DNA from 4 places in the Lysinibacillus fusiformis genome. Region 3 is predicted to be linked to each of the others. Evidence: riboswitches for the same ligand, from Rfam matches in the RefSeq annotation. Region 3 holds a riboswitch; each other region holds the start of a gene.
What was found. Region 3 has a riboswitch for S-adenosylmethionine ahead of JTI58_RS17565 (YezD family protein). Riboswitches for the same ligand answer to the same signal wherever they lie in the genome.

Region 1: it holds a riboswitch for S-adenosylmethionine, as region 3 does, so the genes downstream of both, JTI58_RS11405 (MetQ/NlpA family ABC transporter substrate-binding protein) here and JTI58_RS17565 (YezD family protein) in region 3, are expected to answer to the same signal.
Region 2: it holds a riboswitch for S-adenosylmethionine, as region 3 does, so the genes downstream of both, JTI58_RS11060 (O-acetylhomoserine aminocarboxypropyltransferase/cysteine synthase family protein) here and JTI58_RS17565 (YezD family protein) in region 3, are expected to answer to the same signal.
Region 4: it holds a riboswitch for S-adenosylmethionine, as region 3 does, so the genes downstream of both, JTI58_RS07095 (cyclase family protein) here and JTI58_RS17565 (YezD family protein) in region 3, are expected to answer to the same signal.

The regions. Positions count from the first base shown of each region.
Region 1 covers NZ_CP070490.1:2,316,331-2,324,364, reverse strand. The annotation lists gene JTI58_RS11420 (carbon-nitrogen family hydrolase) at 1-132, opposite strand, end outside; gene JTI58_RS11415 (pyridoxal phosphate-dependent aminotransferase) at 229-1,398, shown strand; gene JTI58_RS11410 (PPC domain-containing DNA-binding protein) at 1,874-2,377, opposite strand; SAM riboswitch class I at 2,500-2,604, shown strand; gene JTI58_RS11405 (MetQ/NlpA family ABC transporter substrate-binding protein) at 2,694-3,524, shown strand; gene JTI58_RS11400 (methionine ABC transporter ATP-binding protein) at 3,631-4,656, shown strand; gene JTI58_RS11395 (methionine ABC transporter permease) at 4,649-5,320, shown strand; gene JTI58_RS11390 (enoyl-CoA hydratase/isomerase family protein) at 5,334-6,113, shown strand; gene JTI58_RS11385 (alpha-hydroxy acid oxidase) at 6,128-7,288, shown strand; gene JTI58_RS11380 (CaiB/BaiF CoA transferase family protein) at 7,285-8,034, shown strand, end outside.
Region 2 covers NZ_CP070490.1:2,231,099-2,239,132, forward strand. The annotation lists gene chrR (oxygen-insensitive NADPH nitroreductase) at 93-824, opposite strand; gene JTI58_RS11045 (succinyl-CoA:acetate CoA-transferase ScpC) at 1,190-2,713, shown strand; gene JTI58_RS11050 (SLC13 family permease) at 2,786-4,267, opposite strand; gene JTI58_RS11055 (glycerol-3-phosphate acyltransferase) at 4,464-5,096, opposite strand; SAM riboswitch class I at 5,252-5,365, shown strand; gene JTI58_RS11060 (O-acetylhomoserine aminocarboxypropyltransferase/cysteine synthase family protein) at 5,483-6,784, shown strand; gene JTI58_RS11065 (hypothetical protein) at 7,120-7,506, shown strand; gene JTI58_RS11070 (homoserine dehydrogenase) at 7,971-8,034, shown strand, end outside.
Region 3 covers NZ_CP070490.1:3,621,772-3,629,805, reverse strand. The annotation lists gene JTI58_RS17595 (hydantoinase/oxoprolinase family protein) at 1-1,004, opposite strand, end outside; gene JTI58_RS17590 (formate--tetrahydrofolate ligase) at 1,477-3,156, opposite strand; gene JTI58_RS17585 (cold-shock protein) at 3,369-3,569, shown strand; gene JTI58_RS17580 (amphi-Trp domain-containing protein) at 3,715-3,993, shown strand; gene JTI58_RS17575 (VOC family protein) at 4,498-5,283, opposite strand; gene JTI58_RS17570 (flavin reductase family protein) at 5,433-5,918, shown strand; gene JTI58_RS17565 (YezD family protein) at 6,008-6,163, opposite strand; SAM riboswitch class I at 6,234-6,329, opposite strand; gene JTI58_RS17560 (phosphopantothenoylcysteine decarboxylase domain-containing protein) at 6,539-7,210, opposite strand; gene JTI58_RS17555 (LysR family transcriptional regulator) at 7,282-8,034, opposite strand, start outside.
Region 4 covers NZ_CP070490.1:1,420,844-1,428,877, reverse strand. The annotation lists gene JTI58_RS07120 (erythromycin esterase family protein) at 1-126, opposite strand, end outside; gene JTI58_RS07115 (hypothetical protein) at 266-619, opposite strand; gene JTI58_RS07110 (DUF2225 domain-containing protein) at 642-1,325, opposite strand; gene JTI58_RS07105 (Cof-type HAD-IIB family hydrolase) at 1,662-2,435, shown strand; gene JTI58_RS07100 (DedA family protein) at 2,507-3,103, shown strand; gene JTI58_RS07095 (cyclase family protein) at 3,134-3,871, opposite strand; SAM riboswitch class I at 3,962-4,068, opposite strand; gene JTI58_RS07090 (YuzC family spore coat inner layer protein) at 4,165-4,563, opposite strand; gene JTI58_RS07085 (helix-turn-helix domain-containing protein) at 4,690-6,261, opposite strand; gene JTI58_RS07080 (ABC transporter substrate-binding protein) at 6,336-7,286, opposite strand; gene JTI58_RS07075 (MFS transporter) at 7,446-8,034, opposite strand, start outside.

The DNA.
Region 1 (8,034 bases), 1.3 Mb from region 3:
ATTCCACATTTCAGGTAACACAATAATTTCTGCCCCTTGTTTTGCAGCTTCTCGAATCTTATCCTCAGCACGTGCAAAATTTTCTTCAACTTTGCCAAAGCCAACATTTAATTGAATACAACCGATTTTCATATCTATTCCTCCTCTAGACAATTAACAGAAAAAGTAATACTATTTGCTTCATATTCTTCAATAATAATTATTATATTCTGAAAAAGGTGATTATGCATGGAATTCTCTAAAAAACTACAGCAACTACCCACTCAATTTTTTGCAGCACTCGTTCAAAAAGTAAACACAGCCTTAGAAGAAGGACGTGATGTCATTAACCTTGGGCAAGGAAATCCCGACCAACCCACGCCTCCTCACATCATTCAAGCATTACAGGAGGCGGCTGAAAACCCACAAAACCATAAATATTCACCATTTCGAGGTATTGCTGAATTACGCCAAGCAGCTGCCGACTTTTATCAACGTGAATATCATGTGGAACTAAATCCTGACACAGAGGTAGCGATTCTTGGTGGGACAAAAATAGGTCTAGTTGAACTACCTTTAGCTGTGTTAAACCCTGGCGACACGATGCTCTTACCAGACCCTGGCTATCCAGATTACTTATCAGGTGTCGTATTAGGGGATGTTAATTTTGAAGTGATGCCACTTTTTGCTGAAAATGATTTCTTACCTGATTATGATGCATTATCTGATGAAGTGAAAGAAAAGGCAAAGCTACTTTACCTAAATTACCCGAACAATCCTACAGGTGGTACAGCAACACTCGCGTTTTTTGAAGAAACCGTTCGTTTTGCGAAGGAACACAATATTATCGTATCACACGATTTTGCTTATGGAGCAATAGGATTTGACGGTAATAAACCAATTAGCTTCCTACAAGCAGAGGGTGCAAAAGAAGTTGGGATTGAAATGTATACCCTATCGAAAACCTATAATATGGCAGGCTGGCGTATAGGCTTCGCCGTTGGGAATGCCGAGATTATTGCTGCTATTAATCTTATTCAGGATCATCTGTTTTGTAGTCAATTCCCTGCTATTCAACAAGCAGCAGCAGTAGCACTGACAGCTTCCCAACAATGTGCGGATGAACTACGAGCTACTTATGAGCGTCGCCGAAATGTACTCATTGAAGAAGCTCAAAGAATCGGCTGGCATGTTACGGCTCCAAAAGGCTCCTTCTTCGCATGGCTCCCTGTACCACTAGGCTATACAAGCGAACAATTTGCCGATCTATTGCTTGAAAAAGCTGATATTGCTGTGGCAGCTGGCAATGGTTTCGGTCAATATGGCGAAGGTTACATCCGTATCGGTTTGTTGGTAAGCGAGGAACGTTTACGTGAAGCAATCCATAGAATCGAGCAATTACAATTATTTAACAAATGACAATGTCATCAATAGATTATTTGTGAAAGGTGAAAAGGCCTTCCACCCCAATCCATAAAAGTGTTATCGTCTTAACAAAGGTTGTACAAATAAAATGAAGGTGTACACTACTCATTTTTATTGAGGGTTGTTGTGACTAATCATCTCTCCACATTGAAAATAAGAGCCTATCCTCTCTCTAATCATACAAATAATGAGTTATTTTGTTCACTACTACTAGTATGAAAGAGGGAAAGACATTTTTACAGAATGGTTGATTGGAGTGGAGCCAGCGTCACTCCTAGGAGGATTTAGCGTCACAGAGGAGACCTTGGAGCGAACGGAAGTGAGTGAAGCGGCTCATCGGACGCCCCCTGGAAAGGACGCTGGCGGAACGGAAATCAACCCCTCACCTTGCTAAAAGGTCTATTTCTGCTAGTGACATGATCTTTTTTCCACAACATGTGTCCTGTAGCTAACTCTAGCTACAGGATCATTATTTTTCGATTTTCCTTGGCTGCCCTAAACCATTTTCTAATGGATAAAATTGAACATGACCTGTTTCATCATCCAATTTTCGAATATGTTGAATACCTTGTACCTCAGCCAGTACTATGTCAGCAGTAATAACAGGATTTCCCCCTTTTATTAAATGCCCACCTGACACAACACCCCATTGATCGCTCATAGAACCATGGAAATGTGTTTCATATCCCCCGTCACGCTTACACACCACACCAGAGCCTTGAATAAATTCAAGTGGTCCATCTTTTTTAACCACATCACTAAAACGAACTTGAATCTGAGCTGTTGCATCTGGCACTAAATATACAAAGCTACTTTTTTGAAAGCTACCAATACAGCTAACAATCGTTGCTGACTCAATATGATTCTCTTCACAGAGCGCCTCAATTCCCTCAATGATATCTGTCCCTATTAGAAGTCGAGCACTAATAACCCTACCAAATGAACCTATACCATAATTAACTCTCACAGACATTGTTATCCCTCTTTCACGTCGAAATATTATAATTATATAAAAATTTTAAAAATTAATTATTGACTTACTATACCCTATAAATTATATTAGTTCTATCGGAATTACAAAAAAATATTATAAATCTCTTATCAAGAGTAGCTGAGGGACTGGCCCTATGAAGCTCGGCAACCTCCTTTTTAAAGGAAGGTGCTAAATCCTGCAAACGATCTTCGTTTGATAGATAAGAGAGGACATCTTTTCATGAGCCTCTCTTAGTTTGTAAGAGAGTTTTTTTATTTTCAAAAAACCGATAAAAACAATCTTGGAGGTAGTTTTCATGAAAAAGAAAAATAAATTTTTAGTAGGTTTAGCAAGTTTAACATTAGTAGCAGCGCTAGCAGGCTGTGGCTCTAAAGAAGATAGTAAAGGCCAAGCAGAGGCAATTGATGAAAAGAAAATCGTCGTAGGTGTCACTTCTGGTCCACATGAGCAAATTGCAGAAGTAGCAGCTAAAGTAGCAAAAGAAAAAGGGCTAGAAGTAGAGCTAAAATCATTTTCTGACTATGTTTTACCTAATACTTCCTTAGCTGAAGGTGATCTTGATGCGAACAGCTATCAACACGAACCTTTCCTCGATACATTTAATAAAGATCATGATACAGATTTAGTCCCAGTGGGCAAAACGATTTTGAATCCAATGGGTATCTACTCTGAAAAATATAAATCCTTTGATGACATTCCGGATGGTGCAACGTTTGGCCTACCAAATGACCCAACGAATGGAGCACGTGCCCTCTTTGTTTTACAAGAAGCTGGCTATATTAAGCTAAAAGATGGCGCAGACTTAACAGCCTCGATCCGTGATGTAGAAGAAAACAAAAAGAATTTAAAATTCATTGAATTAGAAGCAGCTCAAATTCCTAAACAGCTTAGTGAAGTAGATGTAGCAGCTATAAATACAAACTTCGCATTAGAAGCTGGCATTAACCCTAAAGACGACTCTATTTTATTGGAATCTACTGACTCTCCATACGTGAACTACATTGTCGTACGCGCTGAAAATGAAAATGACCCAACAATTAAAAAGTTCGTTGAGGCTTACCAATCTGATGAAGTACGTCAATTCATCGAAGAAGAATTCAAAGGTTCAGTAATCCCTAGCTGGTAATACATTCAGGAAGCTTCTATAAGCCGAAGAATCTGCCGAAATTCCTCTATGGGAAGACGAGCAGATTCTTGCTTTTTAGAAGGTTGAGAAAGGAGCAAACAATCGCATGATTCAATTACAAAATATCTCAAAAGAATTCAAGTCGAAAAAAGGCATCATTAAAGCTGTGGATGGGATCAATCTTCATGTAAAAAAGGGACAAATTCATGGTGTGATCGGCTATAGTGGTGCTGGTAAAAGTACACTCATTCGTTGTGTTAATCTACTAGAACGTCCTACAGCAGGAAAAGTAGTGATAGACAATGTAGACATTACGACCCTTTCTCTTCATGAATTACGTCAAACACGCCAAAAAATCGGGATGATTTTCCAGCACTTTAATCTATTAAAAACAGCAACAGTTTACAATAATATTGCCGTTCCCTTAAAGCTACTAGGCTATAAAGAGACGGAAGTAAAAAACCGTGTAGCTAAATATGCTGAAATTGTAGGCTTAACAGATAAACTAGATAGTTACCCAAATCAACTTTCAGGTGGTCAAAAACAACGTGTGGCTATTGCACGTGCCTTGGCACAGGAGCCAGAGATTTTACTTAGTGATGAAGCAACAAGTGCACTTGACCCTGAGACAACAGAAGCCATTCTTGAATTGTTGTTAAAAATTAACCGTGAATTAGGCATTACGATTCTGCTCATTACACATGAAATGAATGTGATTCAAAAAATTTGCGATGAGGTTTCTGTTCTAGAATCAGGGAAAGTTGTGGAATTCGGCACAGCTATAGAACTTTTTGCAAAACCGAAGCACCCTACAACGCGAAAGTTTTTAAATACAATTTCACAACGTAATTTATCCCCTTCTCTTATTGAGCAATTAAATGTTTCAGGTAGTGTAATCCGTTTAACATTCCTTGGCGAAAGCACTGGTAAGCCATTATTAGCAGAAGTCACTAAGGTATACGATGTGCAACCAAATATTTTAACGGCTAATATTATTGAATTAAAAAACGGCATTGTCGGCAATATTGTGGTGCATCTACATGGCGAGACGCAGATTGTTCAAAAGGCGCTAACTTATTTTTCGGAAAATGGCGTGGCAGTGGAAGAATTAGGAGGTGCGTTCAATGAGTAGTATCCAAAGTTTCTTTACAGATTGGTCAGATGTTATTGGCAAAGCAATTATCGAAACATTTCAAATGGTCGGAATTTCATTGTTGTTCTCCATTCTAATTGGTATTCCATTAGGGCTATTAATCGTTTTAACACGACCAGGACAATCCTTTGAAAATAAATTTTTCTATCAGTTTTTTAATCTATTCATCAATATTGTCCGCTCTGTGCCATTTATCATTTTATTATTCTTCATCTTACCTTTTACCAAGTTAATTGTTGGTACAACAATTGGTGTTAAAGGTGTAATCGTTCCGTTAGTTGTTTACACAGCTCCTTATATTGCACGATTGATGGAATCTGCGCTTTTAGAAGTGGATTCAGGAGTGGTAGAAGCTTACACAGCCATGGGTATTAAACGTCGTCATATTATTTGGCATGTACTATTACGTGAAGCTCGTCCATCTATTATTTTAGGCTTAACGATTGCCACAATTGGATTAATTGGTGCAACGGCAATGGCAGGAATGGTTGGTGCTGGCGGATTAGGTGACCTTGCCTATCGTTATGGTCATTTACGCTATGAGGTTGATGTGATGTATGCAACTGTCTTTATCTTAATCATCCTTGTGCAAAGCATTCAATCTATCGGCAACCGCTTCGCTGCGAAATTGAAAAAAGATTAAGAGGAGAATGAAGATGACAAAGGAAATTTATGTAGAGAAAAATGGCTATATTGCAACGTTAGTATTAAATCGCCCTGATAAACGAAATTCTTTATCAAGGGCAATGTTTCAAGCTATAGTAGACCATCTTGAACAACTACGTGTAGATTCTTCTATCAAGCTCTTAATTGTCCGAGGTGTCAATGAAGTAGCCTTTTCATCTGGTGCTGATATTAGCGAGTTTTTAGATATTCGTTATGCTGCAGACAATGCCAAAGCCTATAATGATTTGGCTTTAAAGGCGATCGATGCCCTCTATAAATTTCCGCATCCTACAATTGCTATGATTCAGGGCTTAGCAATTGGCGGCGGCTTAGAGTTAGCAAATGCTTGTGATTTTAGAATAGCAACACCTAAGAGTAAGCTGGGTATCACCGCTGCAAACATTGGTATTGTCTATAATTTAGAAAGCACGAAACGTCTCATCAATATTGTTGGTGTCGCTAAGGCAAAGGAAATTTTATACACAGCCAACATTTTTACAGCTGAAGAAGGCAAAAATATTGGTTTAATCACGGTCCTACATGAGCCAGAGAATATTGAAGATGCCACACTGCAATTCGCTGAACATCTATTAAGTAAATCATCCATTGCAAACGCAGGCATCAAAAAAATTATCCAGGCGATTGTAGATGGTGAAAATGAAGAAAGCGATGAGCTGGCACAGTTAGTTTTGGATTCATTTAGTTCAGACGATTATAACGAAGGTATTCAAGCCTTTTTAAATAAAAGAAAGCCTATTTTCAATAAATAAGTGAGGTAGTAACGATGACAAACACAACTGATGGTGATCTACTCTTAAAAAATATCACTGCACAAGCCCCCTTCCCCATTTGCTTTGCAGATTTAGAAAAGGTCGTAGCGAAAAAAATCGAAGCTGGGCCTTTTGGCTACATCCGTTCAGGTGCTGGTGGTGAACAAACACTGCGCAATAATCGTGCAGCATTTGAGAAGTATTCCATTGTTCCCCGCTTTTTAAATGATGTGTCAAACGTTGATACATCAATTCATTTGTTTGGTAAAACATATCCAACTCCTTTACTCTTTGCTCCTGTTGGCATGAACGGAATGGTTCACGATGATGGCGAGCTTGCCGTTGCACGTGCCGCCCAGAATTTAAATATCCCTTATATTCAAAGCACTGTTTCCACTTATGCTCTTGAAGAAGTTGCTCAAGCTGCTCCTTCTGCAACAAAGTGGTTTCAATTATATTGGTCTACTAATGAAGAAATTGCTTTTAGTATGGCTGCACGTGCGGAGGCAGCGGGATTTGAAGCAATCGTTTTAACTGTCGATACCGTAATGCTTGGCTGGCGCGAAGAAGATGTCCGCAATCAATTTTCACCATTGAAGCTAGGCTATGCACGAGGCAATTATATGAATGATCCCGTTTTTACTGCCACTTTACCTGATGATTCATTTGAGTCCTATGTACAAGGTGTCTTGCAAAATGTCTTCCACCCAACACTTAATTGGGCGCATGTTCGAGAATTAAAAAAACGTACAAACCTTCCTATACTATTGAAGGGAATATTACATCCTGAAGATGCGAAGCTAGCTATCGACAATGGTATTGATGGCATTATTGTATCAAACCATGGCGGCCGTCAATTAGATGGCGTTATTGGTTCACTTGATGCCCTTCCTGCTATTGCAAAAGCTGTGAATGGACAAATTCCTATTATATTAGATAGTGGTGTATATCGTGGCATGGATGCCTTAAAAGCACTTGCTTTAGGAGCGGATGCCGTTGCAATTGGACGTCCTTTCGTTTATGGGCTAGCTCTTGAAGGTCAACAAGGTGTCGAAAAGGTGATGACCAATCTTTATGATGAATTAAAGGTTTCCATCGCATTAGCAGGTGCCACCTCTGTTAAAGGATTACGCAACATCACATTAGTCAAACAGGATGGGACTGAGGTTAAATGAAACAAGCATTACAAGGATTAAAGGTTGTTGATTTATCACAAGTCTTAGCAGGCCCTTATTGCACTATGGTGTTAGCAGATATGGGTGCAGAAGTTATTAAAATTGAAAAATATCCAAATGGAGACGATACCCGTACAATGGGTCCTTTCGTTAATGAAGAAAGTCATATGTACATGATGGTTAATCGTAATAAAAAAGGTGTCTGCATCAATTTAAAAACTGCTGAGGGACTGGCTTTATTTAAAGAACTGATTCAATCTGTCGATGTATTGGTTGAAAATTATCGACCAGGAGTAACGAAAAAGCTGGGTATTGATTATGACACATTAAAAGCCATCAATCCTGGCCTTATTTACTGCTCTATTTCAGGCTATGGTCAAACAGGTCCTTATAGTCAAAAGGGTGGCTATGATATTATGGCACAGGGTCTGAGCGGCTTAATGCATATGACAGGTGAAGCAGATGGCCGACCTGTAAAAGTTGGCTTTGCGGTGAATGATATTGCTGCTGCTCAAACAGCCTTACAGTCCATTTTAATGGCCTATATTTATAAGCTTCGTAGTGGCGAAGGACAATATATTGATGTTTCCTTAGTGGAGTCGGGTCTTGCATGGACTGTTTGGGAGGCTGCTGCTTATTTCGGACAAGGTGAGCTACCTGAGCGAACAGGAACAGCCCATCGTGTGTCCGCGCCCTATCAAGGTTTCAAAACACAGGATGACTATATTCTAGTAGGTGCTGGCAAT
Region 2 (8,034 bases), 1.4 Mb from region 3:
TGGCGATATACCTAGAATGAATATAAATAGGTAATATTTTTATGTAAAAAATGGGATTAGTATCATACGATAGTAACCCCATTTTCATTAAGCTATTGCCAATTAAATCCTTTGGTTGCTAAAAACTCTTTAATATGAGGGCGGCGTTGTTCGATTAAAAAATCAGCCATCTGTTTTGTCCAGTTATCAATTTTTCTGTTTGATGAACGACTATTATAATATATTTCCATTGTCTCATTATAAGCTGGTAAAAGCTCTTCATATTTTTCAACATTGTATTCATTTTCATGTAATACAGCAGACACAGGTAAACGTGGTTTTACATCATTGCGACGTGCAGGAACGCCGATTGTTAGCCCGAATAATGGGAAAACGTAATCGGGTAGATTGAATAATTCACTGATTTCAGAAGTTTTATTGCGGACTCCTCCAATATAGCAAATGCCATAACCCATTGATTCTGCTGCAATAACAAAATTCTGTGCAAACAATGATACATCAGCTACGCCGACAAGGACATTTTCAGCTGAATCAGCCACAATATCTACTCCTTCTAGCTTCCCAGCCATTTGAAGTCGCTTGAAATCTACGCAAAAAACAAATGCTCCGCCTGAAGTTTCATATTGGCGTGGATTACCAGAGAGTAAGCCTAATTTTTCTTTTTTATCTGCATCTGTTACCCAGATCACACTATAGGCTTGCACAAAATGTGATGTTGCAGCCATTTGTGCTGTTCCAATTAAATCTTCGATGATTTCTTTTGAAATCGGTTCTCCATCATAGATGCGTACCGAGGAATGGTTGCGTAATAATTCTTTAACCATTAAAACTCTCTCCTTTGTGTCTGTTCTATACCATGAGCATAGCACGCTTTTCCGTCAAAATCGAATAGTGAGGTATAAAAAGTTATATATACATAATTTAAAAATGTAGAAATTATCTCGCAAAGTAAAATATTTCATTTGATATAGATTAAATATTCTAAATAGTATAAAATTATAGAAGCGACTGTTTATTTGGTTGTACTACCAAAAATTACATTATCTTTATTCGCAAATGTTTATACAGCATTAGCTATTAGGTGATGAAATCCTCCTAGAATAAAGATATAGCCTCTGATGGACGTCACAGATTTACTGGAACCAAATATGCGAGTTGAACAAAATGAAGTGGAATGGAGGAATAGGGAATGGAAGAAAAATTGGCGAAAAAGCTTCGCCATGAACAATTGCGAAGCAAGGTTGTAACAGCAGAAGAAGCAGCATCTTGGATTAAGGATGGCATGGTATTAGGGATGAGCGGATTCACACGTGCTGGCGATGTAAAGGTTGTACCTCTTGCACTTGTAGAGAAAGCGAAAAAAGAGGATTTCCAAGTAGATGTCTTTACAGGTGCATCACTTGGCCCTGAGGTAGACCAATACTTAGCAGAAGCAGGGGTCATTCGTAAACGCGGTCCTTTCCAAGCAGATGCTGGCATTCGTAATAAAATCAATAGTGGTGACATCACATTTGTGGATGCCCATCTTTCTCATAATGCTGAGCTTGTCCGCCAAGGTATTATAGGACCAATTGATTTTGCGATTATTGAAGCGGCTGCAATTACAGAAGAAGGCTTATTAATTCCTACAACTTCAGTTGGTAACTCTCCGATTTTTGTGCAAGAAGCAGACCAAGTCATCATTGAATTAAACGTAGCACAACTTGATGCATTAGAAGGTATACATGATATTTACGTACCTGCACCACAAGGAAAACGTGATCCAATTCCTTTACAGAATGTTTCTGATCGTCTTGGTATAGTTGGAATTCCACTAGATTTAGATAAAGTAAAAGGCATCGTTATTTCGGATATATTAGATGCACCATCAACGATTGTCCCAGCTGATGAAGAGACAGATGTTATGGCTAATCACTTATTAAATTTCCTACGTGAAGAGATTAAAGTAGGTCGCTTAACAACAAGTTTACGACCAATTCAATCTGGGGTAGGCTCAGTAGCGAATGCTGTATTGCTCGGCTTTAAAGATTCTGAGTTCGAGAACTTAGAAGTTTATTCAGAAGTTCTCCAGGATGCAGTATTTGAATTAATTGATGCAGGGAAAGTAAAATTTGCATCTGCTACTTCTATTACCCTTTCTGAGCAAGTAGGAAACCGTGTTTATGGGAATTTTGAAAAATATGCGGATAAATTAGTGCTGCGCCCTCAAGAAATTTCAAATCAGCCTGAAATTATTCGTCGACTCGGATTAATTTCAGTGAATACGGCGTTGGAATTAGATATTTACGGCAATGTGAATTCCACACACGTTTCTGGTACAAAGATGATGAATGGTATCGGAGGGTCTGGTGACTTTGCTCGTAATGCACGTTTAGGAATTTTTGTGACAAAGTCTTATGCTAAGGGTGGAGATATTTCAAGTATTGTCCCAATGGTCTCACATGTGGATCATACGGAGCATGATGTTGATGTCATTGTAACTGAACAGGGCGTAGCAGATTTACGAGGACTTGCTCCAAAAGAACGAGTGGGACTTATCATTGATAATTGTGCACATCCTGATTATAGGGAGCAGCTGTGGCAGTACTTTAATGATGCCAATGAGGCAACGGGTGGACATCACACACCACATGACCTAGAAAAAGCACTATCATGGCACGTTAACTATGCGAAAAACGGTACGATGAAAGACCCTGCTTTTACGAAACAATAGTCTTATCTTAAAAGCCTTGAAGGACAGATAGTCTGTTTCTTCAAGGCTTTTACGTTTTAATTTAATGAAAGTCTATAATAATCCAATCCATTTCCAATAAGTTGCAGAGAACAAAAGTACGAGAAGGAAACCGATAATGGTTAATGGAATTCCAGATTTCAAGAAATCCTTTGTTGTAAAGGAGCCTGTACCATAGGCAAGCATGTTTTGTGGTGCACTAATTGGTAATAAGAAGCCAAAGCTTATGACGAATTGTTGCACAATAACAAAACCAACTTGATCAACATTAGCCGTTAATGTGGAGGCTAAAACGATAAACACAGGTATAAGTGCTGAGGCTAAGCTAGTTGCGCTTGCAAAGCCTAAATGAATCAAAATGTTAAATAAAGTTACGAGTGCGATGGTTGCTAGTAAAGGCATAGTATCTAGCCCGAGTGAACCAAAAACTTTATCTGATAACCATGCAGCACCTTGCGTATTTAGTAAAATGGTTCCTAACATAATGCCTACCGCAAAGACGATAATTGTTCCCCATGGAATATGAGGCTCAACTTCCTTCCACGAATACACACCGATTTTAGGCATTAATAGAATAGCGATAGCAATAATTGTGACTGTTGTCGTATCAAATGGATGTAGCTTTCCTTCAGTTGCCCAGAAAAATAGTAAAACTACGGATGTAATGATTAAACGAATTTCAGGAGCCTTTAATGGGCCAAGCTCTGCAAGCTGTTTTTTGATGACCTCTTTACCACCTTCGATATTGCTAGTCTCAGGTTTAATTAAAGCAATCATAATGAAAAATAAAAAGATAGACATAATAATTGAGAAGGGGGCGGCATAAAGTAGCCAAGCACCCCATGAAATATCCACATTAAATTGCTCTTGGATAAAGTTTAAAGCCACCATATTTTGAGCTGCTGCAGTCTTAATACCGATATTCCAAATGGAAACTGCTTGTACCGAAGTAATAACTAATAAGGCAGCAAGCCGACTATCACGTGGTAAACCAAAAGCTGCCACCATTCCAAGCAATATCGGTACTACTGCGCCAGCACGTGCTGTAGCAGAAGGTACAAAAAATGCGAGGACGATAGAGACTAAAATAGCGCCAAATACGATAGCTTTTGTTTTCGTTCCTACCAATGAAAGAATCCAAAGAGCAAGTCGTTTATGTAGATTAGTAATTTGCATTGCTGCCGCTAGAAAAAGAGCTGCTGCTACTAAAGCAACGGCAGAATTACTAAAGCCGCTTAAAGATAATTTTAATGCGCTAGCTGTTCCTAGCTCTGTAGTTGGATCCTCCATTGACGGAGCGAGTCCTAGTAAAACAGTTACTAGCGCAATGATCATGGCCGAGCTCACAGGATATGAAACGGCCTCTGTAACCCAAAGGATGACTGCAAAAGCTAAAATGGCTAAAGCTCGTTGCCCAGCTATAGGTAAATCACCGTTATTAGGTAAAAAAGTAATAATAATCAGTAAAGCGAAGGCCAAGCCAATCCATAGTGGCTTTAAATTACGTTTTGAAGCTTCTTGATTTGGTGAAGACATATTTTCTCATCCTTTCTACGATAAAAATGACGATTATTATCCATAACATCGGCCTAGATAATGTTTTATTAAGATAAGAATATATCTTTTTTATTGTAGAAAAAAAACTACGCAGAATAGGTGTTTTTTACAGCAATATGAGTAGATAAAGAGAAAATACATGATCACAAAAAATACAAAAATATCCATAAAAATATTATTTCTTTTTCTTAAAGGCAGAAGTTACTTTAGGCTCTGTACCATTGACTAAACGTTTAATATTTTCTATGTGCAGGATGATGGCTATGCCAAAAAGAAGAACAGCTATAATGGTTGGGCCAATGCCAGGAATCCATAAATAAGTGGCTGTACAAAAAACGAGATAAAACTCTAGAACACCAACAATTAAATAATTTGTTGCAAAGGATAAAATAACAAATAAAATAAGTGCAAATAAACCAATCTTCCAATCGACAGCAAGTAAAATTCCGATAATGGAGGCAGTTCCTTTTCCGCCATTGAAGCCCATATAGAAAGGGAAATTATGACCTAAAATGACCCCAGCAGCCATAATGTAGGTAAGCAGCCATATTTGTTCTTCTGTTAAATGAGTGAAGTCCGCTAGATAAAAATGTGCACCGATAATAGCTACAACGCCTTTGCCAATATCGATGAGGGCTACTAAAACGCCATATTTCCAGCCGAGGGAAAGAGTAGCATTAGAGGCACCGGCATTGCCGTGGCCCGCTTTTTTTAAATCAACCCCCGATAAAAACTGTGCCACTTTAGAGCCGTGAATACAGCCAATTAAATAGCCAATAATAAGAAAAGTGATCACGGCCTTTACCATAAAAATCCTCCTCTCAAAATTTTTTCTAAAATAGTGTATGCGTTCATATTACGTATAAGAGCAGACAGAAGTTTCGGAAAAAATAAAATTTACATGTTGACAGAAAAAAACTCTATGTTTATACTGTGTAACAACGATGGAAATTGAATCTCATACTCTTATCAAGAGCGGCGGAGGGATAGGCCCTATGATGCCCGGCAACCAGTAAGTAACGAGCTTACTAAGGTGCTAATTCCTACAGATTCTTACTTGGATCTGGCAGATAAGGGGAGGAAAACTTGCAACCGCAACCCTCTTCTTAGCTGAAGAGGGTTTTTGTTTTCTACAGAAAAATCCTCCTCATCTCCGGTACCATCGTAAAAAAAATAACCATTTGGAGGTACACAATGACAAATTTTAAACCAGAAACATTGCTGTTACATGGCGGTCAAGAGCCAGACCCAGTGACGGGTTCTCGAACAGTTCCTGTCTATCGCTCAACTGCTTTCGTATTTAAAGACACTGCTCATGCGCAACGTCTTTTTGCCTTAGAGGAAGCAGGGAACATTTACACAAGGATTACCAATCCAACTGTTGATGTGTTTGAAAAACGTGTGGCTTTATTGGAAGGTGGAACAGCAGCAGTAGCACTTTCATCTGGTGCAGCAGCTATCGCATTTTCCATTTTAAATCTAGCTGGAGCTGGTGATGAGATAGTAGCAGCTAGTTCTTTATATGGTGGTACTTATAATTTATTTGCTAACACATTACCAAACTATGGTATTAAAACAATTTTTGTAGATGAAACAAACCCAGAGAATTTCAAGGCGGCGATTACTGATAAAACAAAAGCAGTCTTTGCTGAAGTGTATGGTAATCCAAGCTTAAAGGTTTTAGATATTGAAGCAGTAGCTAAAATTGCACATGATAATGGTCTACCATTAATTATTGACAGTACGTTTGCTTCTCCTTACGGTTCTACACCTATTGAATACGGTGCAGATGTTGTAGTACATTCAGCAACTAAATGGATAGGTGGTCATGGTACAACTTTAGGGGGCGTTGTTGTAGACGCTGGTAAGTTTGATTGGACTAGTGGTCGATTCCCAGGTTTTACTGAACCAGATGCTTCTTACCATGGTTTACGTTATGGAATTGATACAGCTTCTGCGGCCTTTGCTACGAAGCTACGCGTACAATTATTACGTGATTTTGGTCCAACATTAAGTGCAGATGCTGCCTTTAATTTATTACAAGGTTTAGAAACGCTTCATTTGCGTATCCCTAAACACAATGAAAATGCATTGGCAGTGGCTGAATATTTACGAAACCACCCATCTGTGGAGTATGTAAATTATAATGGCCTGGAAGATTTTCCAACACATGAATTGGCAAAGAAATATTTAAGAAATGGCTTCGGTTCAGTGCTTACATTTGGCATTAAAGGTGGACGTGAAGCTGGGCGAAAGCTTATTGATAGCGTAAAGCTATTTTCACATGTAGCAAATGTAGGTGATGCTAAGTCATTAATTATTCATCCTGCTTCCACTACACATCAGCAACTATCAGCAGACGAATTAGTTCAAGCTGGTGTAACCGAGTCGCTCATTCGCTTATCCATCGGTTTAGAGGCAATAGAGGATATTATTGCTGATTTAGATCAAGCCATTACACAGGCAACAACTACTGAACAAACAGTAGAAGCCTAAGCTTTAGAACATAGGGAAGAATGTTGTAGCGTTTACGTATTTTCTCATTCGATTGGCCTCATTTGGTAATGCGTTAAACGTTGCTACATCAACCAATTGCTACATCCGTTAATTATCAGAACCTTATAAAAAATAATACCAAGTAATTTTATATGTATTATTGACTTAATTAAATCCTTGTTATATACTAGGAAATAAGTTAAGGGTACGAAAATTCTTGTTAAAAAAGGTAAATGTTTTCATAAGTGCTCCCCCACTTTTGAATATATAGAAGAGCAGTTGCCTAGCCAGTAACTGCTCTTCCCAAAAAAACTGATGATAAAGGAGTGTTTAAAATGGGTAATATCTATAGTGCACAAAACATTGTATCCTATCTAATATATGAGCTAAATGAAGGGCATGTCTTTGTCAACAATAAGTCCATTCAACACCTTCTTACATCAGTCGAAAGAAAATGGCAGCAAGTCTTTGGTCATACAGCATTTCAAGAACATGTTTTTGCTGAAGAGGAAGACTATACTGTTAAGGAAGTATTTGAGGCATATGAACAGTACGGTGTGAGCCATATCTCACTTCCTGCGACAGAGATTTACTTAAAATATGGTACATTTCAATTAGTGGAACGTACGTATGCAATACCAAATTTTACAGAAGAAGAAATTAGTCTTGTTCAACAAGCTTTAGCACAATATCGTTATCAATTGCTTTCAAAAGCAAGTTAAAACCCCCTCATATATTTAAGCTCATTCTCTGCTGCTACAGGGAATGAGTTTTTTCTTTAAAGGGATTGTTATGAATGTCCGAGCATACATATATATAATAGAAGAAAGACATTCGTATATTGAAATGTAAATAGTCAATATTTGTTCAAATCTTATAGAATGATTAATAAAACGTATAATAAAGGGAATGAAACCGATTTCTTTTGCACATCTAGAGAAAACAAATGTCCTTCCTAGAAAGATTTTTCTTGTGCAATGTATGTATTTGCGTTACAATTTTCTTTAAGTTAAATTTTGAATTATTTGAATTTGTATGTGTTCCAACACATATAGAAATAGCGAAACTCATACAAAGAAGAGTTGTTGGCTAAAGACTGCGGTGGGTGTCAAATAGTCATGACACAACCCCATGGAGAATTAGCTTTAATGAAACTGCGGAATGTAAGTTGGAGGGAATAACAAGAATGGCAACTATAAAGGCAGCGATTTTAGGATTTGGAACGGTAGGTCAGGGGATCTACCATATTT
Region 3 (8,034 bases):
ACACGTGCGATGGAGCCACCTCCATTGCCGATTTCAACAATATCCACTACAGGTGTTTTAATCGGATAACCTGCAAATTTTTCATTTTTTTCAATATAGTAATCTGTTGTGACATTGACTTTGCCATCTGTAATAAGCGAGCATTTTGCTGTCGTCCCACCCACATCAAAGGCGATAATATTGGATTCATTGAGAAGTTGGCCTAATTTTGCTGCCCCAAACATACCTGCTACTGGACCAGATTCTACAAGGTTAATTGGCAGCTCCATCGCTTTATCAAAGCTTGTTGTTCCGCCATTCGATTGCATAATTTTTAAATGGTCTGTAATGCCAATTGTGCTTAATTTCTCTTTTAAGCTTTTTAAGTAGGCATGTGCAATGGGCTTTACATAAGAATTAAGGACCGTTGTGTTTGTTCTTTCATACTCTCGGTATTCTTTAATCGTTTCACTTGAAAGTGTGATATACACTTCAGGCCAAATTTTTAAAATAGCTTCTTTTAACTGTTGTTCATGAATTGGATTTTTATAGCCATGTATTAAGGAAATGGCTATCGCCTCAACACCCAATTCCTTAAATTTATGAACGATATCGCCAACTTCCTCGGTATTAAGCGCTTTCATAATATTTCCTTTAAAATCGATTCGCTCATCAATTTCTTGTCGTAAATAACGCTCTACAAATGGTTCTGGCTTTTTATATTTAAAGTTATATAAGTCTGGTCGATTTCCACGAGCAATTTCTATGATGTCACGGAAGCCTTTTGTTGTAATTAACCCGACTACGCCCCCTTTTCTTTCCGTTAATGTATTGATGATAACCGTCGATCCATGAATAAATGATTCAATTAAAGAATCTTCTGTTACATGTCGTCCTAATACATTTAATATGCCATCCTCAAAATGACCAGGTGTCGTATGGCCCTTATCAAAATGAAGATTTCCTTTTTCATCTGTGAAAACTAGGTCGGTAAAAGTACCGCCAATATCTGTTGCGATTTTCAAGACTTCATCCCTCCGTGTTCCTATTATCGGTACAGTGTTCCGAATTAGAATTAAATAAATTATATTTAAAAGAAAAAGAAAATTCAATGTATTTTTTAAATAAAAATTCATTTGACAATTGTCCTTCGTTGTAAAAATCCGCTCTTTCTTTCCAAAATCAGAGAACTATTAATAAAAAATACCAAACACATTTATATAAGGAAAGTTCTCGTGTTTTTTCTACAATATAAAAAAGATCCTAGTTTTCACTAGAATCTTAAAATCTTTTAAAAAAAAATTAATTTTTATGAATTTTTACTCATGTAGCGGGTGAAGGAATCAACTAAAATTTCACATTTATACCATGTTTGCATTGTGGATAGACGATGAGTTAGGTCACTTCCAGACAATGCAGCGAACATCTAGGAACCCAGTTTCTCCATTATCGATAAAAAAAGCTGCCCATTTAACTTGGGCAGCTTTCAACATGCATTTAGAACAATCCTACCGCATGTCCTTCATTATCGACATTCATACGTAGGGCAGCAGGTGCTTTTGGAAGTCCTGGCATTGTCATAATATCGCCAGTTAGGCACACTAAGAAGCCTGCACCAAGCTTTGGAATAACTTCACGAATTGTGATGGTAAAGCCTTCTGGACGACCAAGTAAACTTGGTTGATCTGATAAAGAGTACTGTGTTTTCGCCATACAAACCGGAAGAGAGTCCCAGCCGAATTTTTCGATTTGGGCAATTTGTTTTTTAGCTTGGTCTGTAAATTGTACATCTTTCCCGCCATATACCTTTTGCACAATCGTACGTACCTTTTCTTCAATCGATTCTGTTACGTCGTATAAAGGTGAGAAGTTGTTTTCTTCCTCTAGCACAGCTAGTACTTGCTCAGCTAGGGCTAGACCACCTTTACCGCCCTCTTCCCAGACATTTGTACGAGCAATACGAACATGATTTTCCTGACACCAGTTCAGAACAGCTTCTAGCTCAGCTTCTGTGTCCGTGATAAAACGATTTAAGGCAATAATTGGTTCAACGCCAAATGTACGAACTGTATCAACATGTTTAGCTAAGTTTTCAATTCCTTGTAGAAGTGCTTCCACATTTTCACCTACAAGCGCTGTTTTCGGTACACCACCATGCATTTTTAATGCACGAATTGTCGCTACGATAACTACCGCACTTGGTTTAAAGCCAGCTTTACGGGCTTTAATGTTCATGAATTTTTCAGCACCTAAATCAGAGCCGAAGCCCGCTTCTGTCACCACAATATCAGCTAGCTTACGAGCTGTTTGTGTCGCCATAATGGAATTACAGCCATGAGCAATATTCGCAAATGGACCACCATGGATAATGGCAGGTGTTCCCTCTAATGTTTGGACTAAGTTTGGCTTAAAGGCATCTTTTAATAATAGTGTTAAGGCACCCTCTACCTGTAAATCACGCACAAAGACAGGCTCACGCTCAAAAGTATAGCCAATCACGATACTTGCAATGCGCTCGCGTAAATCCTCAATGCTTGTTGCTAAACAGAATACCGCCATAATTTCAGAGGCAACCGTAATATCAAAGCCGTCCTCGCGCGGCATGCCTTGAACAGGACCACCTAATCCCACCACTACCTTACGAAGGGCACGATCATTTAAGTCCATTACACGCTTCCAAATAATGCGTCGTGGATCAATGTTTAATGCATTCCCTTGATGGATATGATTATCAATGAATGCAGATAAAGCATTATTAGCTGTTGTAATCGCATGAAGGTCACCAGTGAAATGTAAATTAATATCCTCCATCGGTACTACCTGTGCGTAGCCACCGCCAGTTGCTCCACCTTTTACGCCCATTACGGGACCCAATGATGGTTCACGTAAAGCAACCATCACTTTCTTATCTAATTGATGAAGGGCATCTGCCAGTCCTACCGTTACCGTCGACTTCCCTTCACCTGCTGGGGTTGGACTAATGGCTGAGACTAATACAACCTTTGCATCCTCGCCCTGAGCTGTAATTTTTAATGGATCGATCTTTGCTTTGTAGCGTCCATACTGCTCAAGGGCATCGTCTGGAATACCCGCAGCATTGGCAATTTCCGTAATAGGTTTGATCACTGCTTGACTAGCGATTTCTAAATCTGATAATGGTTGATTTTTCGTTGTCATTTGGCATCCTACTTTCTATGTTGTTCATTTCCATTATAGTCTTAATTGTGAAAAAAAAGAAAGCCAGATATACGAGCATTTCGACAATCGATTGACAACTTTGTTCAATTCCTGTATGTTCTAAGAGAAAATGCAATTTTTTCACATTTTCTCAATATAGCACGACTTAGTTAACTTTATTTTACATTCAAGCGCATTGGAGGCGAATGCTTATGCAACAGGGGATCGTAAAGTGGTTCAATAATGAAAAGGGTTATGGCTTTATTGAATGTGATGATGGCGAAGATGTATTTGTTCATTTTACGGGCATCCAGGAGGAAGGCTTCCGTACACTTGAAGAAGGTCAAAAGGTTTCATTTGATGTTGTGGAAGGCAATCGTGGACCCCAAGCATCAAATGTTGTAAAACGATAAGCAGAATGGGGCTATCCGTGTAGTTCCAGATTAGCAGCGGATTAGGAAAAGGATCGTTTCCTTCATCCGCTTTTTGTGTTGTTAAAAAAGCTTAGTGACCCTTCCATGTTATAATAGAAGTAACAATACGTAAGGAGGGATTTTGATGCAAAAACAAAATAAACCAATGACAGAAGTTATTTTGAAGCATAAAGAACGACAAAGTGTAGCAGAATTTGCCGCAACACTGGAAACAATCGCAAAAAAGCTTAAAGAAAATGGTGAATTCACTTTTGTTCAAGGCACAGAGCCAACTGTTGTTAGCCCTAGTGAGCAGCTCAAAATCGAATACTCCTATACAAAAAAGGGCGACAAGTATTCATTTGAAATTGAATTGGATTGGTATACAGGTACAGAATCACCGAAAAAAATGACGATAGAATAATAATAGGCAACGAAAATCCACTTCTCTGTTGAAGTGGATTTTTCTATCAAATAGAAAGGTGAAGATAGAATTCCGTTGCAGGCTACTTGCTTGACGCTGACTCTCCGTGTAGGGTTTCGCCGGTTTTACTAATCAAAAAGCCTTCCACTCTAATCCACAAAAGGGTTATCGTTTTAGTAAAGGTATTTACAAATACAAATGAAGGGTTTTCACTTATTAGTGGTTGTCGTGACTAATTACTTTACACTATGGAAATGATAAAAGATTAATAAAGTCAACTTTTGTAGCAAGTTGATTGGAGTGGAGCCAGCGTCACTCCTAGGGGATTTAGCGTCACAGAGGAGACCCTGGAGCGAACGTAAGTGAGTGAAGCGGCTCCTCGGACGCCCCCTGGAAAGGACGCTAGCGGAACGGAAATCAACCTCTCGCCTTATGAAAAAGTCTTTTTCTTCTAGTTCAGCAACATGTAAAAATCCACTTCTCTGATGAAGTGGATTTTTCTCATTATCGATTTATCCAATAAAAAGCGCCTGGGCAAACTAACGTTTCCTTTGTACGTTTTGGATCTTTTAATGTCACGCCAAATGGTCCTTCTTTGACATGACCGAGTGTCATGGCTACTGCGCTCTCTTCCTTATAGAAATCTAAACGCATATTCGGTAGCTGTAGTGACATATACTGCTCATATTGCACAGGCTCTGGTAGCTGCAACGCCTCTTGCCACAGCTGGACGGTTGCCTGCATGTCCTTGACATAGAATTGGATGGATTCCATCGTTATAGCCTGTTTTACATCAATGGCACCACTTGCCTTTAGTTGAGCCAAACGCTCTTCATCTTCCTCCGCCCATTCAATCAAAAATGGAAAATCGATTGGAAGATCTGGCTCGCCAAAATGCAGTAGCTTCCATTCTACAACAGTGCCATCTGGTCTTGTTCGGCTACATGCATCTGGCCCATATACTTCATAGCCCAATGCTCGCAAGCGCCGACCCTCTTCCTCAATATTTTTTGTGCGCAGGGCAATTCGAGAAAATCCCTGGCGCTCTTGATCACGTTTAAACGTATAATGTAGGGAATATGGGTATTGTGCCGCTTGCTCAAATAAATCACGATCATAGATAGCAATTTGTTCAATATAGCTTAAGCCAAAGTAGCTTAACGTATTATAAGTCCCCCACATCGTGTGCTGCCCACCATTCACTGTATGGACATTTCGTTTATTGAAGAAAACCTTTATATTTTCTGGTGATTCCACTTGATGAACCAGATGATCAAAATATAAAGTCATGGCCATTCCCCTTTCTTTCCCCATTACCTTTACCTGTATGTTTGATTGGTTTAAAATTTACTCAAGAAAAGGAGTTACTAGTAGGATATGAAAAAAAGTTTCGTTTACCTACAAACTCCGTTCACTAATTTCATAAAGAGGTGATTTGAATGACAGATTTAGTAGCTGCTTTTAAATTAGCATTAGGTAATTATCCTACAGGCGTAACAGTTGTCACGACATGTCATGACACAAAACCTATTGGCTTAACCGTCAATTCCTTTGCATCTGTTTCAATCGACCCGCTCCTTATTTTGTGGTCACTCGATAAAAAATCTCAGCTCCATCCTTATTTTACGGCTGCGCCAAATTTTGCGGTCAATATTTTAGCGAGTGATCAAGAACATTTATGTACACTATTTGCAAGTAAAATCCCTGATCGCTTTGCACAAGCACAGTGGTCAACTTCCTCTTTTGAACTACCGATTTTACATGATACAGCAGCTAATTTACAATGTAAAACGTTTCAGCAAATTGATGCTGGCGACCATACCATTTTTATTGGGCAGGTGGTAGACATTACAAATGCTCAAAAAGAGCCTTTACTTTATCATCGCCGTCATATCGGTTCTATACCAAAAAGCTTTTATAGCTAGCTTTTACACAAAAAAGGGCCACTTGTAAGCAAAGGAAATCCTTCATGCTTATAGGTGGCCGTTTGACATAAGTTCTACTGAAATCATTGTTATTTTTTCTGCGGAAATCTCTGCTTTTCAAGCCTATTAATTTGCACAATCACACCATCTTGAATCGTAATATGCACTTCACCAAATTCAAGATTTTGAATCGCCTTCGCAATTGCCTCTAATTTCTTATCATCTACTTTTACCGACTGAGCCATACGATACACCCCTTCTTTTTTATCCTTATTGATCATAAAGAGGCCAACGCATCAAACTGATTGATAGCCCCTCCTATCTCTCAGACACCATCTGTTGGATTTGGCACCTGTTTTTCGGTTGCCGAGGCTTCATTGGGCCAAGTCCCTCCACCTCTCTTGATAAGAGTACTGCGTTTCTTGAAAATAATTCTATAATTCTGCTATAGGAATGTCAATACAAAATATTAGAAAACCTAGTTGAATACTATGAAATGTAAGAATTTTATAGGCTATTCACACATAATCCTACCGTATTGTATGCTATGTCAATATATCTAACCACAGAAGCAAAGAAAAAAACTGCACAGAAATATAGCCTCTGCACAGTTCTTGATTTTATTGTTCTTGTAAACAGGCCATTAAAGCTTGTGCGGTCTGTTGCTTCCCCATCACCTTGATTGGTTGGCCTTCAGCAGGCACGATCCAATGAGGCTCGTCCCCTCCGTATAAAGACTGGGAGCTATTTGCTACCATAAATTGAGCATTGGCTGTTTCCATACGCAGTCTTGCGCGAGCTAGCAAGAACTCCTCATCATCCGTCGCTTCGAGCTTAAAGCCTACTAATGTTACCTTTGGTTGCCAGCCCTTGATTTGTCCTAACACTTTTGGCGCCTTTTTAAAATGAATAATAGGTGGTTCGTCGGAAGGCATTTTCCCCGCCTCCTCCATTAAATTACCTGATTGATCATACACCTTGTCAATGACCCAATCAGAGCCAGCAGCAGCCATAATGACGATATCGACTTGTTGTTGGACAGCATGACACACCTTTTGTCCTAAATCCTCTATGCCTTCAAATTTTATCAATGTCATTTTGTTGTGGTTTTCTGGGAGCTGTGCAAAGTAACCATGCATATATACTACGTTAGCGCCAGCAGCCAGCGCCGCCTCTGCTAAATAACAGCCCATTGTGCCTTTTGATAAATTCGTATGCCCTCGTACACGATCCCATTTTTCAAGTGTTCCCCCACTTGTAATGAGTACGGTTTTGCCTTGTAATGTCCCCATACACTCACCTATTTTCTGAAATATATACAAATACTATTTTAACGTAATGTAAGGATATGCTTCAATAGCGACTATCGTAGGGAGCTGTTTTGTTCATTTAACCAAGCGCTTAAAATCTCTGCAAATTTCTTTGTAACGGGTGAAGCATGGTGTTTCATAGCAATCCCAATGGTGCGGTAGCCACCTTGCTTTAATGGAATCGCTTTCAATGTTGGTGGTAAATTTTGAATAACCAATTGGGGTAAAATACTAATCCCTAAATGATGTGAAATCATAGAAAGAATCCCTACCTCCTCAGAAAGCTCAAAGCGAATATTCGGCTTTATATGATATTGCTCTAATAGCACCTTGACATCATTTGTCCCTTTATAGGAAGTCATAATAAATGGCATATCCTCTAGGTCTACGATATCAATTTCTGTCTTATCAAATAAGGGACTATTATCGGAAACAATACATAATAATGGGTCTTGTTGTAACTCAGTAAATTGATATTGCTCTGACTTTTGACCATTCAAGAACCCTACTTCCACTTCACCACTTAAAAGCCATTGTTCAATTTCATAGTAATCTCCCTCTCGTAACTCCACCTGTATTCCTGGAAATTGATTATCCATAATTCGAACAATTTCTGGCATCCAATTCGAAGAAATACTTGAAATTACACCAATTCGAACCTTACCACGTGTCACGCCAAGAATATGAGCTGCTTCCTGTTGTAATAATTCCTGCGCATCCAAAACCTGACGCATTGCCCTTAGCATCGTTTGTCCCTCACTCGTTAATGTTACACCTACACGACTTCGATGAATGAGAGCAAAACC
Region 4 (8,034 bases), 2.2 Mb from region 3:
ATCGTTTTCAATATTAACCTGCTCAGTTGTAGGAACAGCGGCAGAGACACTAGCAACTCCGTTCAATGTCAATAAACTTGCCAGTACAAAACTTAATAAAGCCTTATGCTTCCTAGCTTTCTTCATTCATTATCAGCCCTTTTCTTTATAGTAATACTAATTATAGGGAGCGAAGTTTAAAGTAAAGGGAATATTTGTTTAAATTTAGTTTAAATTTCCTTATATAAAAAGAAAAACACCTCCAATTGATGGAGATGTAGGAATGCTATTTATAGTGATACGTACTTGCCCTTACATGGTTACGTTGAATTTGGTTAAACCACGCACGATCCTTTTCTTCTTGTTTTAATGTACCAACAATGGAGGAAGAGCAACTTACGCAAATTTTAGCTTGTGTAATCTGCCCACATCGTTCGCAAGGGGCTCCTAGATTAGGGAAAATGGAGTTCTTTAATTTCCCTGCTTTTACCCATTTGTAAAGCAATTCGGATGATACGCCTGTTAAAGCGACAACTTCATCGTTTGTTAAGTAGCGATTATTTTTTCTTAATAAAAAATGATGTAACTCTGAAAATATATCTTCTTCTCTCACATCTATTTTCTTTTGAAATAGCAACATAACTAATCATCTCCTCGTCCCATTAATTAATGATTTCATTAATTGTTATAGGTTGTTCATCATATTTATAATTTTCCCAACGATTACGTGCAAGCTTGCGATATTTCGCCGAAACATTTCGATCAGCGATTAAGCGAGAAAATCCTTTTTTGGCTTCAGGAATGTCACCTAGTCGTAGGCTTAATTCAGCATGTAAAAACTGAATTCTCTCTCCACCTTCTTGATTGGAGGCAAAGGATTTACTATAAAAGTCTCTAGCTGCAAAAAGGTAGCGCTTTTCGGATTCTTCGTCATTTTTTAATCGATAGAGCCAAGCAATTTTTAGAGCGAAATTCGCCATTAAAAGAGCTTCCTCCATTGATGCACGGGATACTAAATAGGCGAGCTTAAAACTGATAATGGCATCATCAATTGTACGTTCCTGACAGATATCCATAGGTTTCTGGAGCTCTTTAATGTATAGTTCATCAATGAGTAGCATGAAAGGTCCATATGTCCGTGTCATAGATTTATGATAGGCATAGCCACAATGTGGACACACGGCAACTTCATACAGCAAAGGGTTTAGGCCATCATAAACAGGCATGAAATCCGTTTGTTCTTCGATAATTTTATATCGATTAGGGCGAACTTTATATGTTGTAAACTGCTTTTTGCAAAATTTACAATCTACACTACTTTCATAGTAGTAAATGTTAAATGCCATAAGAATCAACTCCTTTGCGTGCTCTAGAATTTTATTTCTTTTGTTCTATTTATACGTAAGAATTTATCGTTCAATGTATTTAAGTGATTATCTTTTATTTTAACAATTTTGAGTTCTTTGGTATACTCCTTTAGAATTATTAAAATAAAAATATTCATGGATTTATTAGTTAAATATTATTATAAATACGCTTGTAATAGTTTTTATCGGTGTTGCGAATGGAAGTTATATAGTTTGCTGAAAGTTTGTCAAAATACTTTCACATATTTCATGGAAAAGAAATAATAAACTTGATTCTTGTGGTTCTAAATTACTATTTATGTAGGGGGACTCAAAATGAAATATAACATCGTGTTTTTTGATGTAGACGGCACATTAATTAATTACGAGGATGGCTGTGTGGAAGAAAGTACAAAACAGGCTATTCAGCTATTGCAAGACAAGGGAATCCATCTTGTAGCGGCTACCGGAAGACCCTTATCCATGTGCTCTGAGTTACAAGAGCTGGGGATTGAAACCTTTATTACAGCAAATGGAGCCTATGTGAAACATAAGGATCTTGTCATACATAAAACACCCATTGCTAAAGATATTGTCCAAAATGTACAGGCTTTTGCGCAGGAACAACAGCATAGCCTAACATTTTTTACAGAGCAACTGTCCATGAATAGCATACAAAGTCCAGTAGCTTTAAGAGCGATGCAAGAAACTTTATCTTTACGGGATTTTCCACTTGTAAATGAAACAATTGTAGATGAAGAGGTTTTTCTCATGTGTCTGTATGCAGATGAGCTGGCTGAAAAAAGATATGCTAGCCAATTTTCGAATATATTTTTGCAGCGATGGCATCCTTATATTGTGAATGTATTACAGCAGGATGTTTCGAAGTCATTAGCTATTAAAGCGGTACTGGATTATTTTAATATTAGCCCTGAGAATGCCATTGCCTTTGGCGATGGGGATAATGATATTGACATGTTAGAGTATGTAGGGTTAGGGATTGCCATGGGAAATGGTAGCACAGCTCTAAAAAGTGCTGCCAATTTTGTTACAAAGAAATCTACTGATGGCGGTGTCAATTTTGCTTTACGTCAACTTCAAGTCATTTAGAGTGCTGAGGTTAGACTGTCATGAAACTTATATAGCAGGTCGATTTTAATAAATTTTAGGTGGGATGATTTATGGCACAACACGTGCAGTCTCTAATTGAACATTACGGATACTTTGGGATTATCGTGATTCTAATTGGAGGCATTGTTGGGTTGCCACTTCCTGATGAGGTCTTTTTAACTTATGTAGGCTATAGTGTTTACCGAGAAAGTCTTGAACACATTCCTGCCTTAGTCAGTGCACTGATTGGTGCAGTTGGAGGCATTACTTTAAGCTACTATATCGGTTATCGTTTTGGCTTACCGTTATTGCAGAAATATGGCCCTAAAATTCATATTACAGAGCAAAAAATTGATTTTACGAAAAAGATGTTTACAAAAATTGGACCTACCTTATTATTAATTGGCTATTTTATTCCTGGGGTACGTCATTTGACAGCATATATTGCAGCTATTAATAATTATCCTTATAGGAAGTTTGCGCTTTTTGCCTATACAGGTGCATTTATTTGGACGTTCACATTTATATCATTAGGAAAGATGCTTGGGGAGAAATGGCGATTTGTTGGATACTATTTAACCCATTATAGTATCTATCTCATCCTATTGTTTATTCTAGGAATGCTTATTGCTTACTTTTTATTCAAAAAAAGAAATGGACAAAAATAAAAGTCGGTATACGCTATACCGACTTTTATGTTATGGCAAAATAGCAAATGAGCGCACAGGGAAGCCTGATGCTTTTTCTGGCTTAGGTACGATATTGAAGATGATGGCGCCCTTCGCAGGTAGCTTGTCCAAATTAGTCATTAACTCAATTTGATAGGTGTCTTGTTCAAGCACGAAATATTCGCCATCTAGCTTGCTATTTTTACGAAAATCAGCGGCAGAGTCCGTATCGAATGTTTCATGACCAATTGCGCTTACCTTGCGTTCTTTTAGTAAAAACTGTAAAGCCTCTAAACCCCAGCCAGGGATGTGGTTATGTCCATCTGCATCCTTATTACTGAATGCCTCCTTATCTGGCCAGCGCTTACTCCAATCTGTACGTAATGCTACAAATGTTCCTGCTTCAATTTCTCCATGCTGGGCTTCAAAATCACGAATATCTTCAACACTTAATGAAAAGTCATGGTTGCTAGCAGCCTCTTGTGATTTATCAATGACGACAAGGGGAAGAACGAGTTCTTTTAGTTCTAATTCTTCTAAGTACCGAGTGTCTCGCACAAAATGAATAGGTGGATCGATATGTGTGCCATATTGACCAGGGAACGTAAATTGTTGGGCAAAAAAACCATCCTCATGAGAAAATAATGTTTCAAATTTAGCGTCCTCAAACATAAAAAAATGTGGTGAATTAGGGCCGAATGTATGTGTTAAATCAACCCACTGTTTTGATTTTAATAATTGCAATGCTTGTAAAAGTTCATTAGACATTGATATCCCTGCTTTCTGTTAAAATTAGTGGTAAATAAAAAGGAGTCCCCTTATAGAAGAGGACTCCTGCAAAAACAACGGTAGTTCTTCTTCTCATCTTCAAGGCGGATCATTTTGCCAATTGGAGTTAGCACCATACTGTTGAGCTGGTTGCTGAGACTTCATCGGGCCAATCCCTCCGTCTCTCTTGATAAGAAAAGTGATATAAGAATTTTCAGAAATAACAATACAAATACTTTAGCATAGTTTTTTATAGTTTACAAGTTCACTAGGGATACAAGGTTAAAGTTTTTTCACCAATTTAAGTTTAAGGTTACTCCACAACAATCATGATCAATAAGACGTATTCTAAAACTGTCTGGTGTATAGTTTGCTTCAAATTTCATCGTGATGCCTGTTGATGTGATTAGTCTATCAACCTCTGTTTTATTTGAAAGCTGTGCAGCATTCATTAGATCATGTGCAAATTGTTGGGAGCTATCAATTTTATCCGTAAGTAATTGAGCTTGCTGCATCATCGCCTTTATCCGTGTAGCTGAAATTTTCAATTTATGTGTGTCGACAGGTGGAAAGGGATTAGTGGTCGGCATTGCTAAATGTTGAGGAATAGGTCTTACGGCAAGCTGATGGACGGATGGCGACGTTGGATAATGATAGGGATGAACAAAGTACGGATAAGGATTGTAATACAATGTAATTCCTCCTATCCTATAGCTGATATCTTATCTTATGTAGCCAAATGGCTTTCGGTGTTACTTTCAGTATCAAGTTTGTCCTAAAACATTGAAAAAGGAAGCTATAGTGGGCTTCCTTTTTGTTTAGCCTAGGATATTCAAGACATCATCAATTTTTTTACTATGTGATAAAATGCCATAATTCATCCATGTTAAAAAGTCTACTTCATAGACACATTTACTTTTAACTGCGGCTAGGTTTTTCCAAGTGGGCGTTTTTAAAATAGCACGTTCCTCATTTTCATAAATAGAATGTTGTTTATCAAATGTAATAAACAAGTGATCTGCGTCTAATTGCAGCAATTGATCAAACGTCAGTTGTGCTTTACGTTGATTGTGCGGAATACTCCATACTAGTGGATGTGGCATTAAACCTAAGTCACGATATAAAATGGGCCCCGTATAGCCACATTCAGGACCAGCGTATAGGGTAATGCCAATGGCTGAAATACGGAGAAATGCCACACTTTGCCCATAAACGGATTTGCTAAGAATTCCCTTTGCTTGCTGTACCTTATCCTCATATTGTAGGATCACGTCTTGCATCAAGGGAGTTTTTCCTGTTAAATCAGCAATTTTAAATAAAGTAGATTGCCAGTTCTCACCAGGATGTGAGATATGGCAGACAGGGGCTACTTCACTTAAATGATGAAAGGATTCCCAACGCTCTACACCAGAATCTAGCATAATTAGAGTTGGTTTATAGTGAAGAAGTTGATCCATTTCTCTATTTTGTACATCAATATCTGGCACTTCTTGGAGACCTAAATAGTCTTGTTTTCCCCATTTTGAATGACTGAATTGAGCAATTGGCGTAATCCCAAGGGCGACAAAGAAATCTTCTAAAAATGGTGCAAATACACGTAGATTGCTGCTTTGATTTCTTCGATATTGCCCTGGAGAGATGCCGACCTGTTCTTTAAAACGACGATTGAAATAATACTCATTATTAAATCCGACAGACTGACTAATTTCAAATACTCGATCATTTGTCGTCATTAATAATTGCTTAGCTTTTTCAAGACGAATGTTATTTAAATAGTGAAGAGGGATTTGCCCCGTAATCTCTTTGAAAATGCGCGTATAATTCCATCTTGGTACATCGGCTAATTCGGCCAACTGCTCAACCGTCCACTCTTTTTCAAAATGTTTATGCAAGTGGTTAATGGACTGCTCAACAGATTGGCGATCATTTTTTTGCACCTGCTTGGGTATAGCTTGATGTAAGAGCAATAACATCAGCTCTTGAAAGTGCACATGCTGCTCAAAAATCGTGTGCTCATCCTCCGCTAGGCGGTTTTGATAAATGGCCTCTAGCAGTCTGTGACATTGCGAAACGGGGAGGAGACGTTGCTCTTTAACACGCGTAAAATGGTTAGAAATAGTCTGATTATCACTGAGATGGACAATGTTGAATTGTAATTGATAAAAACATAGGTGCTTGCTTTGGATGTAAATATTAACCGTGTTATTGGGCGGTATCAATATGCACTTTTCTTCACTAAGATGTATAGTGTTATGATCTATTTCTAGCTTTCCACTGCCACTCATTACGATGAAAAGTGTATAGAAATCACTACTAATCAACTGCGTGTTTGATGATTGAATTGCATAAGAGATATTTTGTAACGTATAAACATGTGTTAAGTTACCCATTGGTGATTCACCCCTTTATGTTGAATTTGAAGAAAAACACAAAGAAAGCCCTCTTAAGAGCTTTCTTTTGAACATTATTTTACGAACCATTTCTCTAGATCATCATACTTTAGCAAGTTAGCTGTGATGGCACCTGATTGCCAATATGTTCGATCAGCAATATAGACATGCCCATTTTTTACAGCAGGTAGTGTTTTCCATAGTGTACTATCTAACCATTTAATTGCTTCTTGGTTTTCTTCAGACTCCCAAGAGCCGTTTGAAGGGAAAAGGATGATATGATCCGCATCTAATTCTGGAATAGCCTCTTCAGATAAAATCTCGTGGAACTCTGTCATGTCACGGGCTAATGGATGTGGTGTTAAGCCTGTCTCTGTGTAAATATAGCCAGTATAGCGATTTTTAATGCCAAATAACGCTAATGTATTATCTGCTACATTTAGACGTACAACAGCAACTGTTTCGTCTCCAATAGACTTATCTAAGTCTGCTTTTAAATTGGTTACACGTTGCTCATATTGATCAACCATTTCTTTTGCTTTATCCGGAATATTTAAAACATCCGCTATAGTTTTCACAATTTCACGTGGATCTTGTAGAATATCTTCTTTTAAGCGGTAAGTAGGCGCTATCTTCGAGTATTCTTCATACTTTGCCTTATCCGCTGCACCATCTACAATGATTAAATCAGGCTTAGCTTGTAGTAATGTTTCTATACTACCAGTAATGTCGAACTCAGGAGCATCTAATCCTAAATAGTCTTGTTTACCCCAGGATGGGTGATACCATTGCACTACAGGTTTTACATCCAAGGCAGTTAAATAATCTTCCAAATAGATAGCAGCTACACGCTGTGGGTTTGTAGGGATTTCTACTTTTCCAAACTCATCTTCTACAATTCTTGTATCTTTAGTTGATTGTTCCTCTTTAGCTGTATCCTCTTTTACTTCATTTGAGCCACAGGCACTTAATACGAACATTAGTGCAAATAAAACTACAAATGAAAAATATCGACCTCTACGCATTGCTATTCACTCCTATAAATTTACTAAAACAATAAGAATATCATTTTAATCTAGAATGATAATCATTCTCGTTTGATTCAAGTAAATTATAGGACACAATATATCAACAAACAATACACAATCTCTACTTCTTTTTTATACAAAATGAAATTTGGCTTCCTAATGTTTTTTATTATCGAAGATTAACCATAATAATGTAACAATCGCTGCAAACATAACCATTAAAAATCCATACAGGGGAGTATGTGCTAATGATTGATGGCGAATAATAAAGCCTCCAATATATGATCCTAAAAATATACCAATGTTGAAGGCGGAAATATTTAATGCAGAAGCCATAGAAATAGCTGATGGCACATATTTTTCAGCCAGTAGAACAGCATATAGCTGCAATCCTGGTACATTCATAAACATAAATAATCCCATTACCAATACCATGATTAATCCGATAATAGGTGATTCGAGCGTGAAGCCAATGCCAAGCAAGGCCAAGGCGAGTCCTACAAATATAATAAAGATCGAACGTAGCGGATTATGATTAGCAAAATAACCACCTAATGTATTACCGATCGCAACGCAAATACCATAGACCACTAAAATAATGACTACTGCATGAGGAGAATACCCCATATATTGCTCTAAAATAGGTGAAACATATGTGTAGACAACAAAGGCACCACCGTATCCAATTGCGGTAATGAACAGGATTAAGATCATACGAATATTGCCTAATACTTTGCCGATATCA